2 regions of the Mesorhizobium dulcispinae genome follow, and region 1 is predicted to be linked to the other one. Evidence: predicted binding sites of a transcription regulator. Region 1 holds the regulator's gene; the other holds the start of a gene.
The links. Region 1 encodes PhoB, which activates phosphate uptake and scavenging genes when phosphate is short. Its sites were predicted from a motif close to TGTCATNNANCTGTCAT; they were not measured.

Region 1 (7,874 bases):
CGCTTCGTCGGTCTTCCAGCGCTCTTCCTGGAAATTCGACCACGAAACGCCGATCACCTTGTCCTTCGCCTCTGCGACCGACGCCAGCGTCAACGACATAGCGACACCCGCCAGCATGGCGGCTGCGAATCTCTTCATGATTTCCTCCCTGCGCCGTTGCGGCGCGACCCAGACTGGCCCGAAGGCCGGCACAGAGGCTTTTTTTCGAGCCTCGAAAAAATACTGATCGAACGCCGAAGCGCTGTCAACTGCGATTCTGATGGTTTTGAGGTGTCTCGAACTTTTTTTCGAGTCCCGCAATAAATAATGACAGTCCCGGCCGCTTCTGCCACTATCCCGCAACAGCCTGGAGGAAGCGAAGAACCGCTTTCCGCTGAGTGGAATGAAACAAATCCAGGGCGGTTCGGTGGCTGTGTCCGCAACCGAACCGATCTGGCGCGTCGCCGACGGCCCATGCATTATCAAGAGGCCGCGCTGACCGGGAGGGAGAGAAGATGTCGGTCGGAATCCGCCACGACGACCTGCGCCGGCGCAATCGCGCCATGGTGCTCTCGGCCGTGCGCCGGGCCGGCCAGCCGTCGCGCACGGAGATCGCCGCGACCACCGGGCTCAGCCACTCGACCATTTCGGCGATCTCCTCGGACCTGATCCAGGAAGGCATCCTGGCCGAGAGCAAGCCGAGCGAGACCGCATCGCTGAAGCGCGGCCGACCGCAGGTCGGCCTCGCCCTCAACCCGGAGGCGGCGGCGGTGGTGACGGTGGTGCTGTCGCTCAATTTCCTCTCCGTCGCCGTCATCGACTATGCCGGCCAGGTCATCGCCGAGGAACAGCGGCGTCTCGATACGCTGACCATGCCGCGCGACGAGCTGATCGGCGAGTGCACAGCGATCGTCCGGCGCCGGCTGGAGGATCCGGACCTCGATGTCCGCAGCGTCGCCCGCATCGCCATGGGCATCCAGGGCATCACAGATTCCCATGCTCGCGCCATGCTGTGGTCGCCGATCACGCCGCTGACCGACATTCCCTTCGCCGACATACTGGAAAGAGAATTCGGCATTCCGGCCACCATGGAGAACGACTGCAACATGATGGCCGTAGCGCTGCAATGGCGCGACCCCGATCGCTATCGCGACAATTTCATCGCCATCCTGCTCTCGCACGGCATCGGCATGGGGCTGGTGCTGAAGGGCGAGCTGTTCACCGGCACGCATTCTTCCGGCGGCGAGTTCGGCCACATGATCCACCGTCCGGGCGGCGCACTCTGCCGCTGCGGGCGCCGCGGCTGCGTCGAGGCCTATGCCGGCAACTACGCTATCTGGCGCAGCGCCATGAAGATGAGCGAGGACGCCGAGCCGGTCGATGTCGGCGACGCCGACATGCGCGCGCTTGCCGCCAAGGCACGCGAGAAGGATGGCCCGGAGCGCGAGGCCTATCGCCGGGCGGGCGAGGCGCTGGGCTTCGGCCTCGGCAGCCTGTTCGCGCTGATCGACCCTGCGCCGGTCGCCATGGTCGGCGTCAGCGCCGCCGCCTTCGACCTGATCGAGCCATCGCTGCGCGAGGCGATCGCCCAGACCGCCGGCGGCCAGCACTCGCAGTCGATCTCCTTCGACACCGAGCCGAACGAATTGCCGCTGATCCGAGAAGGCTGCGCCATGCGCGCGCTGACCTTCGTCGATCAGGAGATCTTCGCGCCGGGCGTACAGGCGCGGGCGGGCGCTGCTGGAAAGAACGTAGCCTGATCTGGCGTTCGCTATCGTTTGGAGTGGCCCAAACTCCCATCGCTTCGTCATCCTAGGGCGAAGCAAGGAGCGAAGCGACGCGGCGAAGACCCTAGGATCCATGCCGTTACATACGAGCGTTGCGGCGGTGCAGAACGACCTCTGTCTTGCGCCGCCTTTACTCTTCGCGCGAGGTCACGGCATGGATCCCAGGGTCTCCGCGACGGAGCTTCGCTCCTGCTTCGCCCTGGGATGATGACGTTGAGGATGCCTCGGCCAATCCCGACGGTTGCGATGCGAGGACCTAGTCTTCCCTGATCGCGTACCCTGCCCCGCGGATGGTGCGGATCACATCGGGCATGCGGCCGTTGTTGACCGCCTTGCGCAGGCGCCCGACATGCACGTCCACGGTGCGCTCGTCGATATAGATCGTCTCGCCCCAGACATTGTCGAGCAGTTGGCTGCGCGAGAACACCCGGCCGGGATGCCGCATCATGAATTCGAGCAGCCGGAATTCGGTCGGCCCGAGCCTGATCTCGCTCTTCTTGCGGTAAACGCGGTGCGATTCGCGGTCGAGCACGATGTCGCCGACCTTGAGCACGCTGGACAGCACCTCCGGCTTGGCGCGGCGCAGCAGCGCCTTGACCCGGGCCATGAATTCCGGCGTCGAGAACGGCTTGACCAGGTAATCGTCGGCGCCCGTCGAGAGGCCGCGCACCCTGTCGCTTTCCTCGCCGCGCGCCGTTAGCATGATGATCGGCAGCCGTTCGGTCTCGGGCCGCATCCTCAGCCGGCGGCAAAGCTCGATGCCGGAAACCGCCGGCACCATCCAGTCGAGCACCAGAAGGTCGGGCACGTTCTCTTGCAGGCGGATTTCAGCCTCGTCGCCGCGGGTCACCACTTCTACCTGGTAGCCCTCGGATTCGAGATTGTAGCGGAGCAGCACCCCCAGCGGCTCCTCGTCCTCCACCACCATGATGCGTGGGGCGATCATATAGCAGGTACCTTCGCTGTCAGGCCGCCGGCGCCGACATCGCCGTCTCGTCCTGTTTCGGACGGTTCGCGGGCAATTGCGTGCCGGTCAGCACATAATAGGCGTTCTCGGCGATATTGGTCACGTGGTCGCCGATGCGCTCCAGATTCTTGGCGCAGAACAGGAGATGGGTGCAGGCCGTGATGTTGCGCGGATCCTCCATCATGTAGGTCAGGAGCTCGCGGAAGACGGAGGTGTATTTGACGTCGATGCGCTCGTCGTCGTTCCGGAGCTTGGCGAGCGCCGTGGCGTCGCCCGCCGTGTATTCCTCGATCACGCCCTGGACCTGGATCAGCACCAGTTGCGCCATGGAGTCGATGGAGTGCGACAGGTCGCGTGGCGCGGCGCTGACGCCGACGGAACCGACGCGCTTGGCGATGTTCTTGGCGAGGTCGCCGATGCGCTCGAGGTCGCCGGCCATGCGGATGGCGCCGACCACGCTGCGCAGGTCGTCGGCCATCGGCTGGCGTTTGGCGATCAGCGTGATGGCGCGATCGTCGAGCTCGCGCTGCCGCGCGTCCATGATGGCGTCGTCGGAAACCACGCGCTGCGCCAGCGCGTTGTCGGAGTTCAGCAGGGCCTTGGTCGATGCGCCGACCATCGAGCCGGCGAGATCGCCCATGTCACGGATGAGCTGGCTGATCTGCCTCAGATCCTCGTCGAAGGAAGCGACCGTATGCGCCATGGTTATGTCCTCGTATGAACTCAGCCGAAGCGGCCGGTGATGTAGTCCTGCGTGCGCTTCTCGCGGGGCGAGGTGAAGATCTTCTCGGTCCGGTCGAACTCGACCAGCTCGCCGAGATACATGAACGCCGTCTGCCGCGACACGCGCGCCGCCTGCTGCATGTTGTGGGTGACGATCACGATCGTGTAGTCGGCCTGCAATTCGTCGATCAGCTCCTCGATCTTGGCGGTCGACAGCGGATCGAGTGCCGATGCCGGCTCGTCGAGCAGGATGACCTCCGGCTTCACCGCCACCGTGCGGGCGATGCAGAGCCGCTGCTGCTGGCCGCCCGAAAGGCTCTGGCCGCTGGCGTTGAGCTTGTCCTTGACCTCGCTCCAAAGTGCGGCGCGCTTCAGTGCCGACTCGACCCGGTTGTCCATTTCGGCCTTGCTGATCTTCTCATACAGCCTGACGCCGAAGGCGATGTTCTCGTAGATCGACATCGGGAACGGCGTCGGCTTCTGGAACACCATGCCGATCTTCGTCCTGAGCAGGTTGAGGTCCTGCGAACGGTCGAGGATGTTCTTGCCGTCGAGCAGTACCTGACCCTCGGCGCTCTGCTTCGGGTAGAGCTCGTAGATGCGGTTCAGCACGCGCAGCAGCGTCGATTTCCCGCAGCCCGACGGTCCGATGAAAGCGGTGACGCTGCGCTCCGGCAGCGACAGGTTGATGTCCTTCAGCGCCTTCGACTGGCCATAGTAGAAGTTGAGGTTCTTGACCTCGATCTTGGCCTTCTCGACGGCCGTCTCGGCTACGTTAAGGTCGGTGGACAACATAGGTTTCATCTGTCCTCTCTGCGTCCGGTAAGGCTGCGGGCGAAAATGCTCAGCCCGAGAACCGTAAAGGTGATTATGAGTGCGCCCGTCCAGGCCAGTTGCTGCCATTCCTCGTAGGGACTTAGGGCGAACTGGAAGATGGTCACCGGCAGGCTGGCCATCGGCGCGTTGAGATTGCTCGACCAGAACTGATTGTTGAGCGCGGTGAAGAGCAGCGGCGCCGTTTCGCCCGAAATGCGGGCGATCGCCAGCAATATGCCGGTGACGATGCCGGAGAGTGCGGCGCGATAGGCGACGGAGCGGATCACCACCCAGCGCGGCGCGCCGATCGCGGTGCCGGCTTCGCGCAGTGCATTGGGCACTAGGTTCAGCATGTCCTCGGTGGTGCGCACCACGACCGGGATCACCAGGATCGACAGCGCGACCGCGCCGGCAATCGCCGAGAAATGCCCCATCGGCCGCACCAACAGCTCATAGACGAACAGGCCGACGATGATCGAGGGCGCCGACAACAGGATGTCGTTGATGAAGCGCACCACCGTGGTGAGACGCGAGAAGCGCCCGTACTCGGCCATATAGGTTCCGGCGAGCACGCCTATCGGCGTGCCGACGACGATGCCGATGATGGTCATCACGATGCTGCCGTAGATGGCGTTGAGCAGGCCGCCGGCGTCGCCGGGCGGCGGCGTCATCTCGGTAAAGACCGCCAGCGAAACGCCGGACAGGCCCTTGTAGATCAGCGCGCCGAGGATCAGCGCCAGCCAGGCAAGGCCGATGCCCGCCGCGATGACGCACAGCGCCATCATCACGGCATTCTTGCGCTTGCGGCGCTGGTGGAGCGACATAGCTACCGACATCGGTCATGCTCCCGTGCGGCTATCGATGCGCAACAGCATGTAGCGCGCGATGGCGAGGATGATGAAGGTGATGATGAACAGGATCAGGCCGAGCGCCACCAGCGAGGACGTATAGAGCTCGCCGTCGGCCTCGGTGAATTCGTTGGCGATGGTCGCCGAGATCGTCGTGCCCGGCGCAAACAGCGAGGCGCTGATGCGGTGCGCGTTGCCGATGACGAAGGTGACGGCCATAGTCTCGCCGAGCGCGCGGCCGAGACCGAGCATGACGCCGCCCATGATGCCGACGCGGGTGTAGGGGATGGTCACGCGCCGCGTCACTTCCCAGGTCGTGCAGCCGATGCCGTAGGCCGATTCCTTCAGCACCGCTGGCACCGTATCGAACACGTCCTTGGTGATCGAGGTGATGAACGGCAGCACCATGATGGCAAGGATGAGCGACGACGTCAGCAGGCCGATGCCGTAGGGCGGACCGGCAAACAGGCTGGAAAGGCCGGGTATGCCGTGGAAAAGGTTGATGATGAAGGGCTGCACCGTCGTCTGCAGGAAGGGCGCGAAGACGAACAGGCCCCAGATGCCGTAGATGATCGAAGGAATGCCGGCGAGCAGCTCGACCGCGATGCCGATCGGGCGTCGGAGCGGGCGCGGGCAGAGCTCGGTGAGGAAGACGGCGATGCCGATGCCGATCGGCACGGCAATGAGAATGGCGATGGCCGACGTGACGATGGTGCCGTAGATGGGCGCCAGGGCGCCGAAATTCTCGGTGACCGGGTTCCAGGATTCGGTGGTCAGGAAGGAGAAGCCGAACTTCGACAGCGCTTCCCATGAGCCGGCGATCAGCGAGATCGCCACACCGCCGAGCAGGACCAGCACGAGGATGGCGGAAGCGCGTGTGGCCGCCCGGAAGACCGTGTCGGTGAAGGCGAAGCGGCGCACCGTCGCTTCTCTGGTCCGCACGGCGGACGAAGTCACGGCTTCGGAAACGGCACTCATCGAGCCCTCTCGCATTTCGAAAGAAAGACAGGAGGGCGCCGCAGCGCCCTCCTCATTCCGGAAGAATTACATGCCGGAGTAGATCGGCTTGCCGTCCTTGTCGAGAATGTCCTTGCCCCACATTTCCTCGACGCTCTTCACGACCTTGTCGGGCATCGGAACGTAGTCGAGCTCAGCGGCCATCTTGTCGCCCTTTGCATAGGACCAGGCGAAGAACTTGAGCGCCTCGGCCGTGGCCGCAGCGTCGTCTGGCTTGTTGTAGACGAGAATCCACGTGGCGGAAGTCATCGGCCAGGACGCGGCACCTGCCTGGTTGGCCAGGATGACGCCGTAGCCCGGCTGCGAGCTCCAGTCGGCATTGGCCGCGGCAGCCGAGAACGCCTTGGCGGTCGGCTCGACCTTCTTGCCGTCCTTGTTCACCATGTCGGCATAGGTGAGCTTGTTCTGCTTGGCATAGGCGTATTCGACATAGCCGATCGCGCCGCCGGTCTGCGAGACGTTGTTGGCGACGCCTTCATTGCCCTTGGCGCCGATGCCCACCGGCCACTCGAGCGCCTTGTCGACGCCGACCTTCGACTTCCAGTCGGCGTTGACGTCGGCCAGATAGTAGCTGAAGTTGAACGTGGTGCCGGAGCCGTCCGAGCGATGGACGACCGCGATCGCCTGGTCGGGCAGCTTGACCTTGGGGTTGAGCTTCTTGATCGCCTCATCGTTCCAGTTGGTGATCTTGCCGAGGAAGATGTCGGCCAGCGTCGGGCCGTCGAGCACCAATTCGCCCGGCTTGATGCCTTCGAGGTTGACGACCGGAACGATGCCGCCCATCACCATCGGGAACTGCGCGAGGCCGCTTGACTTGAGATCGTCGCCCGTGAGCGGCGCATCGGAAGCGCCGAAGGTCACGGTCTTGGCCTTGATCTGCTTGATGCCGCCGCCGGAACCGATCGACTGATAGTTGAGGCCGATGCCGGTCTCCTTTTTGTAGGCGTCGGCCCATTTGGCGTAGATCGGATAGGGGAATGTGGCGCCGGCACCCGAGATATCCGCAGCCCAAGCGGCGGACAGGGTGAGCGTGGACGCCGTAGCCATTGCAATCGCAACGGCCGCTGAGCGGATGAAATGTCTCATGTGGCCTGCTCCTGTTCGGAATATGGTCTCTTGGCACCGCCTTTTGCCGGCGCCCAGTGTGGGCAATAGCCCTCGATTATTACAGTCGCATGACAGTTTCGTGTCAGCCCGGTAACGCCCGAACAGGGATGTCTGGAGGGGCCTGCGGCGGCCTTCGCGGACCAGCCTGAGTTTGCCGCGGGAATCAGTAACTTGTCTGACTTTTGAATCAAAAATTATCCCGGCGGCCGTGGTCACGGCCGCCGGGAAATAAAATCCGGACGAGAGCGCGTTGCCCGAAGCCAGAGCGGATCATGGCCTCGCCATCGCCGAAAACAGGTCCGTTGGGGTAGAGTCGACGCTGTTCCTTGCCGGCGGTCGCTGCTCCCGCCCGTAACCGAGGGGCGGAATCGACAGCAACCATTGTCCCGACTTGGCCTTCGCTTTGGTATGGTGCGATCACACCATACGCCCGCGTCAGGTCCTGCAGGCGATGCCCTTAGCCGATGCCATGAACGGCCGCGCGGAAAAGCTTGTTAGCCGGCGCTGCGCCGGACTTCCGCACCCGACCCAAGCCACCTTTCTAGCTTCTCGAGCAGTGCCTTCGGGCTGATCGGCTTCGGCAGGTAGTCGTCCATGCCGGCTTCCAGGCAGCGCTCGCGGTCGCCTTTC
Region 2 (7,874 bases), on a different contig from region 1:
GGTCGGCTTGTTCTCGTCTTCGGGATTGCTGATCTCGCGGCGATGAATGACGGCGAAGGGCACCGCCTTGTCGCCGTTGGTCTCGATGCGCCACTCGACCTTCGGGCCCGCGGTGTTGAGCCCGGAGAAGCTCTCCCACACAGCGGTCATGTCGTCGGAGGGAAAGCCGTAATAGACGGATTCGCGGGCATCGTCGTAGCCGATCAGCACCGGGTAACCGCGATAGCCGGCGCAGGCGAGGCTCGCCCAGTCGCCGTCGCCTTCCTCGGACTGGGCGTAGGTGACGCATTCCTTCTTCCAATCGAGATCGGTATAGGCGCTGGAGATATCGCCGGCCTGGGCAGCCTGGCAGAGACCGGCGAAGGCAAGCGGGATCAGAAGCGCACGCATGGCTGACAACTCCGTTCGAGCTGCCGAAGCGTATAGCCAATCCTTATTTCTTCAAGCTGGCTTCGATCAGCAGGTCGGCGTTTCGGGCGACCGATGCCGCCGGTCCGCCGAGGCCGAACAATTGGCCGCTGATATAGGCGCCCTCGATCAGGAGCAGCAGCCCGTCGCCGAGCGTGTCGGCATCGCTCGCCCCCATGGCCACCGCCATGGCGCGCAGGCGCCGGCGCAATTCCTGCTTGTTGTTCTCGCTGACGACGCGCGCCGGATGGCCGTGCTCGGGATATTCGACCGCGGCATTGGTCATGCCGCAGCCGCGATAGTCCGGCTTCTGCGTGCGTTTGCCGACCCGGGTCAGGAAAGCGATGATCTGTGCGCGCGGATCGCCCGGATGCGCATCGACGGCTTCGTCGAACCGTTCCCAGAATTCGAGGTCGTACTTGCGCAGATAGGAAGCGGCGAGCTCGTCCTTCGACGGGAAGGTGCGGTAAAGGCTGGGCTTGGTGACGCCGGCACGCTTGACGATCTCGTCGACGCCGATCGCCCGGATGCCCTCGCGATAGAACAGGTCGCGCGCCACGTCGAGGATCTTGTCGGCGGCCTTGGGCGGGGCGGCGGGCGTCTCGTTTATCGACGCTTCAATTTTATTGTCCGATGACATTCATCAACTCGCTTGACAATGTTACTGACCGGTACGTATGTATGGCGCCACCCCATTGCAACGTACCGGTCAGTAACATGATAACTCAGCCCCGTCCGTTTGGCCAGCGCTACGCCTTCGTCGTTGTCGCCGTCATCTTTCTTTGTCTTTTGATCGCGGCCGGGCTTCGTTCGGCCCCGTCGGTCATGATGCTGCCTCTGGAAGAGAGCTTCGGCTGGCGGCGCGATATCGTCTCGCTGGCTGCCGCGATCGGCATCTTCCTTTATGGCTTGACCGGGCCGTTTGCCGCGGCGTTGATGGAGCGGATCGGGCTACGCCGCACGCTGCTTGCCGCGCTGCTTATCATGTCTGGCTCCACCGCGCTCAGCCTGCTGATGACCAAGCCGTGGCATCTGCTGATCACGTGGGGAGTGTTTTCCGGCATCGGTTCGGGCGCGGTCGCGACTGTGCTCGGCGCCACCATCGTCAATCGCTGGTTCAAGACCAATCGCGGCCTGGTGATGGGATTGATGTCCGCCTCCAGCGCGACCGGCCTGCTGGTGTTCCTGCCGCTGCTCGCCTCGCTGGCCCAGTCGGGAGGTTGGAAGCCGGTTGCCATTGCCATCGCCATTGCCACCGCTGCTCTCGTGCCGCTGGTCTTTCTGCTGGTGCCGGAGCGCCCGGCTTCTATTGGCCAGGTGCGTTATGGCGCCGATGCCGGCGACATGCCGCCGGTGTCGCCGGCCGCGCAGGGCAATTTCCTGGCGCATACGCTCTCCACGCTGCGCCGTGCCGCGGGCACCAGGGTGTTCTGGTATCTGTTCGCGACCTTCTTCGTCTGCGGCTTCACCACCAACGGCCTCGTCGGCACGCATCTCATCGCCTTCTGCGGCGACATGGGCATCGGCGAGGTGCAGGCGGCCGGCCTCTTGTCGATGATGGGCATCTTCGACCTGATCGGCACGACGTTGTCCGGCTGGCTCACCGACCGCTTCGATCCGCGCAAGCTGCTCGGCGTCTACTATGCCGTGCGCGGCCTGTCGCTGATCTACCTGCCTTATTCCGGCTTCTCGGCGGTCAGCCTGATCATCTTCGCCGTGCTCTACGGGCTCGACTGGATCGCCACCGTGCCGCCGACGCTGAGGCTTGCCAATGAAGCCTTCGGCGACCGCAGCGGGCCGATCGTCTTTGGCTGGATCGTCGCCGGCCACCAGGTGGGCGCGGCAGCGGCTGCTGCCTTCGGCGGTACGATGCGCGAGCTGCAGGGCAATTACGAGCTCGCCTTCCTCATCGCGGGCATGACCGGCATCGCCGCGGCCTGTATCTCGCTGCTGATCAACACCAGCAAGCCGGCTTTCGAGCCGGAGCCGCAGGCGGCTTGAGAGCGCTGATCTCCCCCCTTGAGGGGGAGATGGCCGCATAGCGGCCAGAGGGGGTCGGTCCGACCGGGCTGGACCCCTTACCACAGGCGAAGAGGGTTGGCGCTCCACGCGAGACGACCCCCTCTGTCGCCTAAGGCGACATCTCCCCCTCGAGGGGGGAGATCATCTGTTCACTGTTATCAAAACTTCATGGTTCCGATATGCGCCTGAAACATTGAGGCGAGAGCTTGGCGGTCTCGTTCCACGCCATCCCGGAGACAGCCATGAACAAGCTCTCGTTGACCCGCCGCGCTTTCGTCACCTCAGCCAGCGCCTTTGGCCTTGTCGGCGCCTCCGGTCTCGCGCTGCCCTACTATTCCCGCGCAAGTCAGCGCCCGGCCTTCACCCATGGCGTCCAGTCCGGCGATGTCGACGCCACTTCCGGCATGGTCTGGACCCGCACCGACCGCCCGGCGCGCGTGATGTATGAAGTGTCGACGACGGAAAGCTTCGCCGATGCGGTCAAGCTCGCGCCGCTCGATACCTCGCCCGCCAGCGACTACACGGTAAAGCGGCTGCTCACCGACCTCGCCGCCGACCAGGACATCTTCTACCGCATGACCGCTGCCGATCTTTCCGACATCAACGCCGTCTCCGAGCCGATCGTCGGCCGTTTCCGCACCGCGCCGGCCTCGAAGCGCGACGTGCGCTTCGCCTGGTCTGGCGACACCGCCGGCCAGGGCTGGGGCATCGACGAGACCGGCATGAAGACCTACTCCACCATCGCCAGGCACACGCCGGACTTCTTCCTCCATTCCGGCGACACGATCTATGCCGATGGCGCCATGAAGGACGAGGTCGACCTGCCCGGCGGCGGCAAGTGGAAGAACGTCGTCATGATCGACGGCAAGCGCAAGGTCGCCGAGACACTGGACGAGTACCGCGACCAGTGGAAATACAACATGATGGACAAGCATGTGCTCGCGCTTAGCGCCATCTGCCCGACCTTCTACCAGTGGGACGACCACGAGGTGCTGAACAACTGGTCGGATTCGAAGAATCTGAGCGCGGACGACCGTTACAAGGAAAAGTCGATCCACGTTCTGGCGGCCCGCGCGGCGCGCGCCTTCCATGAGATGACGACGATCCGTTACGAGCCGTCGGAGCCGGGCCGCGTCTACCGCAAGATCGCTCACGGGCCGCTGCTCGACGTCTTCTTCCTCGACATGCGCTCCTATCGCGGCCCGAACGGCCCGGACATGGAAGAGGCGCTGACGCCGAAGTCGCGCATGCTCGGCGAGCAGCAGACCAAGTGGCTGAAGCGGGAACTGGCGAATTCCAAGGCGACCTGGAAGATCATCGCCGCCGACATGCCGCTCGGCCTCGTCGTCTGGGACGACGCGGCCAAGAAGGCCGGCGCCGAGGCGGTCAGCAATGGCGACAATGGCGCGCCGAAGGGCCGCGAGCTCGAATTCGCCGATCTGCTGCGCTACATCAAGAACGCCGGCATCACCAACACGGTTTGGCTCACAGCCGACGTCCACTACACGGCGGCGCACTACTACAACCCCGACAAGGCGCAGTTCCAGGATTTCAATCCGTTCTGGGAATTCGTCTCCGGCCCGATCCACGCCGGCACCTTCGGTCCGAACGCTTTCGACATGACGTTCGGCCCGGAGCTGAAGTTCATCAAGGCGCCGACCGCCGAGCAGGGCCAGAACCTGCCGCCTTCGGCCGGGCTGCAGTTCTTCGGGCTGGTCGATATTTCCGGCGCCACCGAGCAGCTCACCGTGCGGTTGATGGATCGCGACGACAACGAACTCTACAAGGTGACGCTCGATCCGGTGCGGTCGGCGTAATCTGGATAAGTCGGCGGGACAGCACCCCCCTCTGTCCTGCCGGACATCTCCCCCGCAAGGGGGGAGATTGGCTGCTTCTGCCTTGGCGCCCCTTTTTGACGTTTGAGATTGGCGAAAGGCGACGCGACATCTGATCTCCCCCCTTGCGGGGGAGATGGCCGGCAGGCCAGAGGGGGGTGGGAAGGATCGCTACGTTTGCCGCGTTCCTAAGACTGCAGGGCGTCAATCCGGGTAGCAAACCGCGGGAATATTCGGCCAGACGGCGCTGTCGCAATTGGCCGCCTTCTGCCGCTGCTTGAAGGCGGCGCTGATCGGGCCGGTGACGATCGGGTCGACACCGTCAGGGGCGTCGGCGAACATCTGCTGCGCGGTTTTGGCGTCAGGCGGCGAGATCGGGTCAGCTTCTCTCAGCGCCGTCGCCGACTGCGCCACACCGGCCGCAAGCAGCACGCCAAGCGCTGCCCACGCTAAAACCGGACGCAATCTGGACATCTGATCGGTCATGAACATCGAACTGCCCGGCCCCTCAAAGGTTCCGCCTTGGTTAACGGAATCATTTCACACCAAGACGTTTAAGAATCAGTGACCATGTATTTGGGGTGGGGCCTCCCCTTTCGCAATTGCGAAAAACCTTGTATGAGCCGCGCAACCGAAAAAGGCGGCGCTTTTGGGCCTGCTGCCTGCAACGCTCCCGAGACCAGACAATGAACCTCCGCAATATCGCGATCATCGCGCATGTCGACCATGGGAAAACCACGCTCGTCGACCAGCTCCTGAAACAGTCCGGCGCCTTCCGTGACAACCAGCGCGTCGCCGAGCGCGCCATGGACTCCAACGACCTCGAAAAGGAACGCGGCATCACCATCCTCGCCAAGGCAACCTCGGTCGACTGGAAGGGCACCCGCATCAATATCGTCGACACGCCCGGACACGCCGATTTCGGCGGCGAGGTCGAGCGCATCCTGTCGATGGTGGATTCAGCTATCGTGCTCGTCGATGCCGCCGAAGGCCCGATGCCGCAGACCAAGTTCGTCGTCGGCAAGGCGCTCAAGGTGGGCCTGCGGCCGATCGTCGTCATCAACAAGATCGACCGCCCGGACGCCCGCCACATCGAAGTGGTCAACGAGGTGTTCGACCTGTTCGCCGCGCTCGACGCCACCGACGAGCAGCTCGATTTCCCGATCCTCTACGGTTCCGGCCGCGACGGCTGGGTGTCGGAGAACCCGGAAGGTCCGAAGGACCAGGGCCTGGCGCCGCTGTTCGATCTCGTCGTCAAGCATGTGCCGGCGCCGACGGTGCATCCCGGTCCGTTCCGCATGATCGGCACTATCCTGGAGGCCAATCCGTTCCTCGGCCGCATCATCACCGGCCGCATCGAGTCCGGTTCGCTGAAGCCCAACCAGGCGGTCAAGGTGCTGCATCATGACGGCACCCAGATCGAGACCGGACGTATCTCGAAGATCCTCGCCTTCCGCGGCCTCGAGCGCCAGCCGATCGAGGAAGCGCAGGCGGGCGACATCGTCGCCATCGCCGGCCTGTCGAAGGGTACCGTCGCCGACACTTTCTGCGACCCGAGCGTGACCGAGCCGCTGCACGCGCAGCCGATCGATCCGCCGACGGTGACCATGTCCTTCCTCGTCAACGACAGCCCGCTCGCCGGCACCGAGGGCGACAAGGTGACCAGCCGCGTCATACGCGACCGCCTGCTGCGCGAGGCCGAAGGCAATGTGGCGCTTAAGATCGAGGAATCGGCGGAGAAGGACTCCTTCTTCGTCTCCGGCCGCGGCGAATTGCAGCTTGCGGTGCTGATCGAGACGATGCGCCGCGAAGGCTTCGAGATCGCGGTGTCGCGCCCGCGCGTCGTCATGCAGAAGGGCGAGAACGGCGAATTGCTGGAGCCTGTCGAGGAAGTTGTCATCGACGTCGACGAAGAGCATGCCGGCGTCGTCGTGCAGAAAATGTCGGAGCGCAAGGCCGAGATGGTCGAGCTGCGCCCTTCCGGCGGCAACCGCCAGCGCCTCGTCTTCCACGCGCCGACGCGCGGCCTGATCGGCTACCAGTCGGAACTGTTGACCGACACGCGCGGCACCGCCGTGATGAACCGGCTGTTTTATGCCTATGAGCCCTATAAGGGCGAATTGCCCGGCCGCACCAATGGCGTGCTGATCTCCAACGAGCAGGGCGAGTCCGTCGCCTATGCGATGTGGAACCTGGAAGACCGCGGCCCGATGATCATCGATCCGGGCGTCAAGGTCTATCAGGGCATGATCATCGGCATCCATAGCCGGGACAACGACCTCGAAGTGAACGTGCTGAAGGGCAAGAAGCTCACCAACATTCGCGCCGCCGGCAAGGACGAGGCGGTGAAGCTGACGCCGCCGGTCCGCATGACGCTGGAGCGGGCGCTGGCTTGGATCCAGGACGACGAGCTGGTCGAGGTGACGCCGAAGACCATTCGGCTCAGGAAGCTCTACCTCGACCCGAACGAGCGCAAGCGCTTCGAGAAGGCGGCCAAGGTGATGGGCGCCGCGTAAGTTTTGTCGCGAACAGGATCAAGGGAGGGAGCAGTGCTCCCTCCCTTTTCATTTCAGCCGCACGCGGCCGAGACGACGGCTTCGCGATCGGCTTCGCCGCCAAGGTCGATGCGGATCGCCATGCCGTCGCGTGCCGGCCTGCGCAGAGCCCTGGCGCCGTCCGGCTCGACGACGAGCAACCGCCGGTCATCCCAGGCCTGCAACCTCGACCGGGAGATGCCGAGCTCTCCAGCAAGCAGACCGTCAAGCCGCAAGGGTGTCGCGGCGTCGAGCCGCAGCTCGACCCAAAGCGCGGCGGCGCAATCAGGCCCTCCGTCCAGCAGCTCCTTTCGGACCGCAACGTCGGGAAATTCCTCGATCCGTCCGATCCGGCTCCGTAGTGCGGTGGCATCGAACGCATGACGTCGCGCGAGCGCCGGGTCGTTGCTTTCGAGCGCCGCCAGCAGCTTCGGTTCGATATCGCGACGATTGCAGCGCTCAAAAATGGTGAAATTCCAGGAATTGTCGCACCCTGTGCAGCGATAGATCAGCCAGGCGTCGATACGCTTGCCGTTGGCGTTGACACGGAATTTTTCGCTGCATCGATAGGATCTGATTCCGCCGCAACGATTGCAGTTGATGAGAGGTCGAGGCGCGATTGCGGGCGCGATCGCCCAGCGGATACGCAAAAGTCCAGACATGCCGGTAAGCCCTTCCCGTCGGGAAGTCCGTCAGGCCGGCGATGTCCGAGAGCCCTCTTTGTCTGAGCATGATCTTTGCCGAAAAATCGGATACCAATTTTCGGGATCATGCCCATGCGGGCACGGCGTGGCGAAAGGCTGCGATGTTGGAAGTCAGGCGTCGGCGGATTACGCGCGACGGCGATTCAGCAATGCCAAACCGGTCTCGAAACCGCCGCCTGAAGAACACGTGAAATGATGCAGGTGCCGCCAAAGCTGCGCCTGCGGTGCTTCGGGGAGTAGACGAGACCGGCGGTTACTGAGGCAAAGTGAAGCTCGAAATGGATGAAGGGTCGGCTCTTCTAGCCGCGCGGCGGAGGGCAGGCAAGGCCAATATGTCGTCTCGCCTTTCCTCGCCACAGAGTGGCTGCGGC

Region 2: the regulator PhoB is predicted to act here: its motif matches at 2,584-2,600, upstream of RFN30_RS12050 (alkaline phosphatase D family protein).

What each region holds. Positions count from the first base shown of each region.
Region 1 is NZ_JAVIIY010000003.1:546,110-553,983, forward strand. It holds gene xylF (D-xylose ABC transporter substrate-binding protein) at 1-138, opposite strand, end outside; gene RFN30_RS10580 (ROK family transcriptional regulator) at 495-1,739, shown strand; gene phoB (phosphate regulon transcriptional regulator PhoB) at 2,023-2,712, opposite strand; gene phoU (phosphate signaling complex protein PhoU) at 2,732-3,436, opposite strand; gene pstB (phosphate ABC transporter ATP-binding protein PstB) at 3,457-4,260, opposite strand; gene pstA (phosphate ABC transporter permease PstA) at 4,257-5,108, opposite strand; gene pstC (phosphate ABC transporter permease subunit PstC) at 5,112-6,098, opposite strand; gene pstS (phosphate ABC transporter substrate-binding protein PstS) at 6,165-7,223, opposite strand; gene RFN30_RS10615 (response regulator) at 7,739-7,874, opposite strand, start outside.
Region 2 is NZ_JAVIIY010000004.1:220,127-228,000, forward strand. It holds gene RFN30_RS12035 (hypothetical protein) at 1-390, opposite strand, end outside; gene RFN30_RS12040 (TetR/AcrR family transcriptional regulator) at 434-1,048, opposite strand; gene RFN30_RS12045 (MFS transporter) at 1,126-2,409, shown strand; gene RFN30_RS12050 (alkaline phosphatase D family protein) at 2,673-4,247, shown strand; gene RFN30_RS12055 (hypothetical protein) at 4,470-4,739, opposite strand; gene typA (translational GTPase TypA) at 4,952-6,781, shown strand; gene RFN30_RS12065 (DUF1062 domain-containing protein) at 6,835-7,461, opposite strand.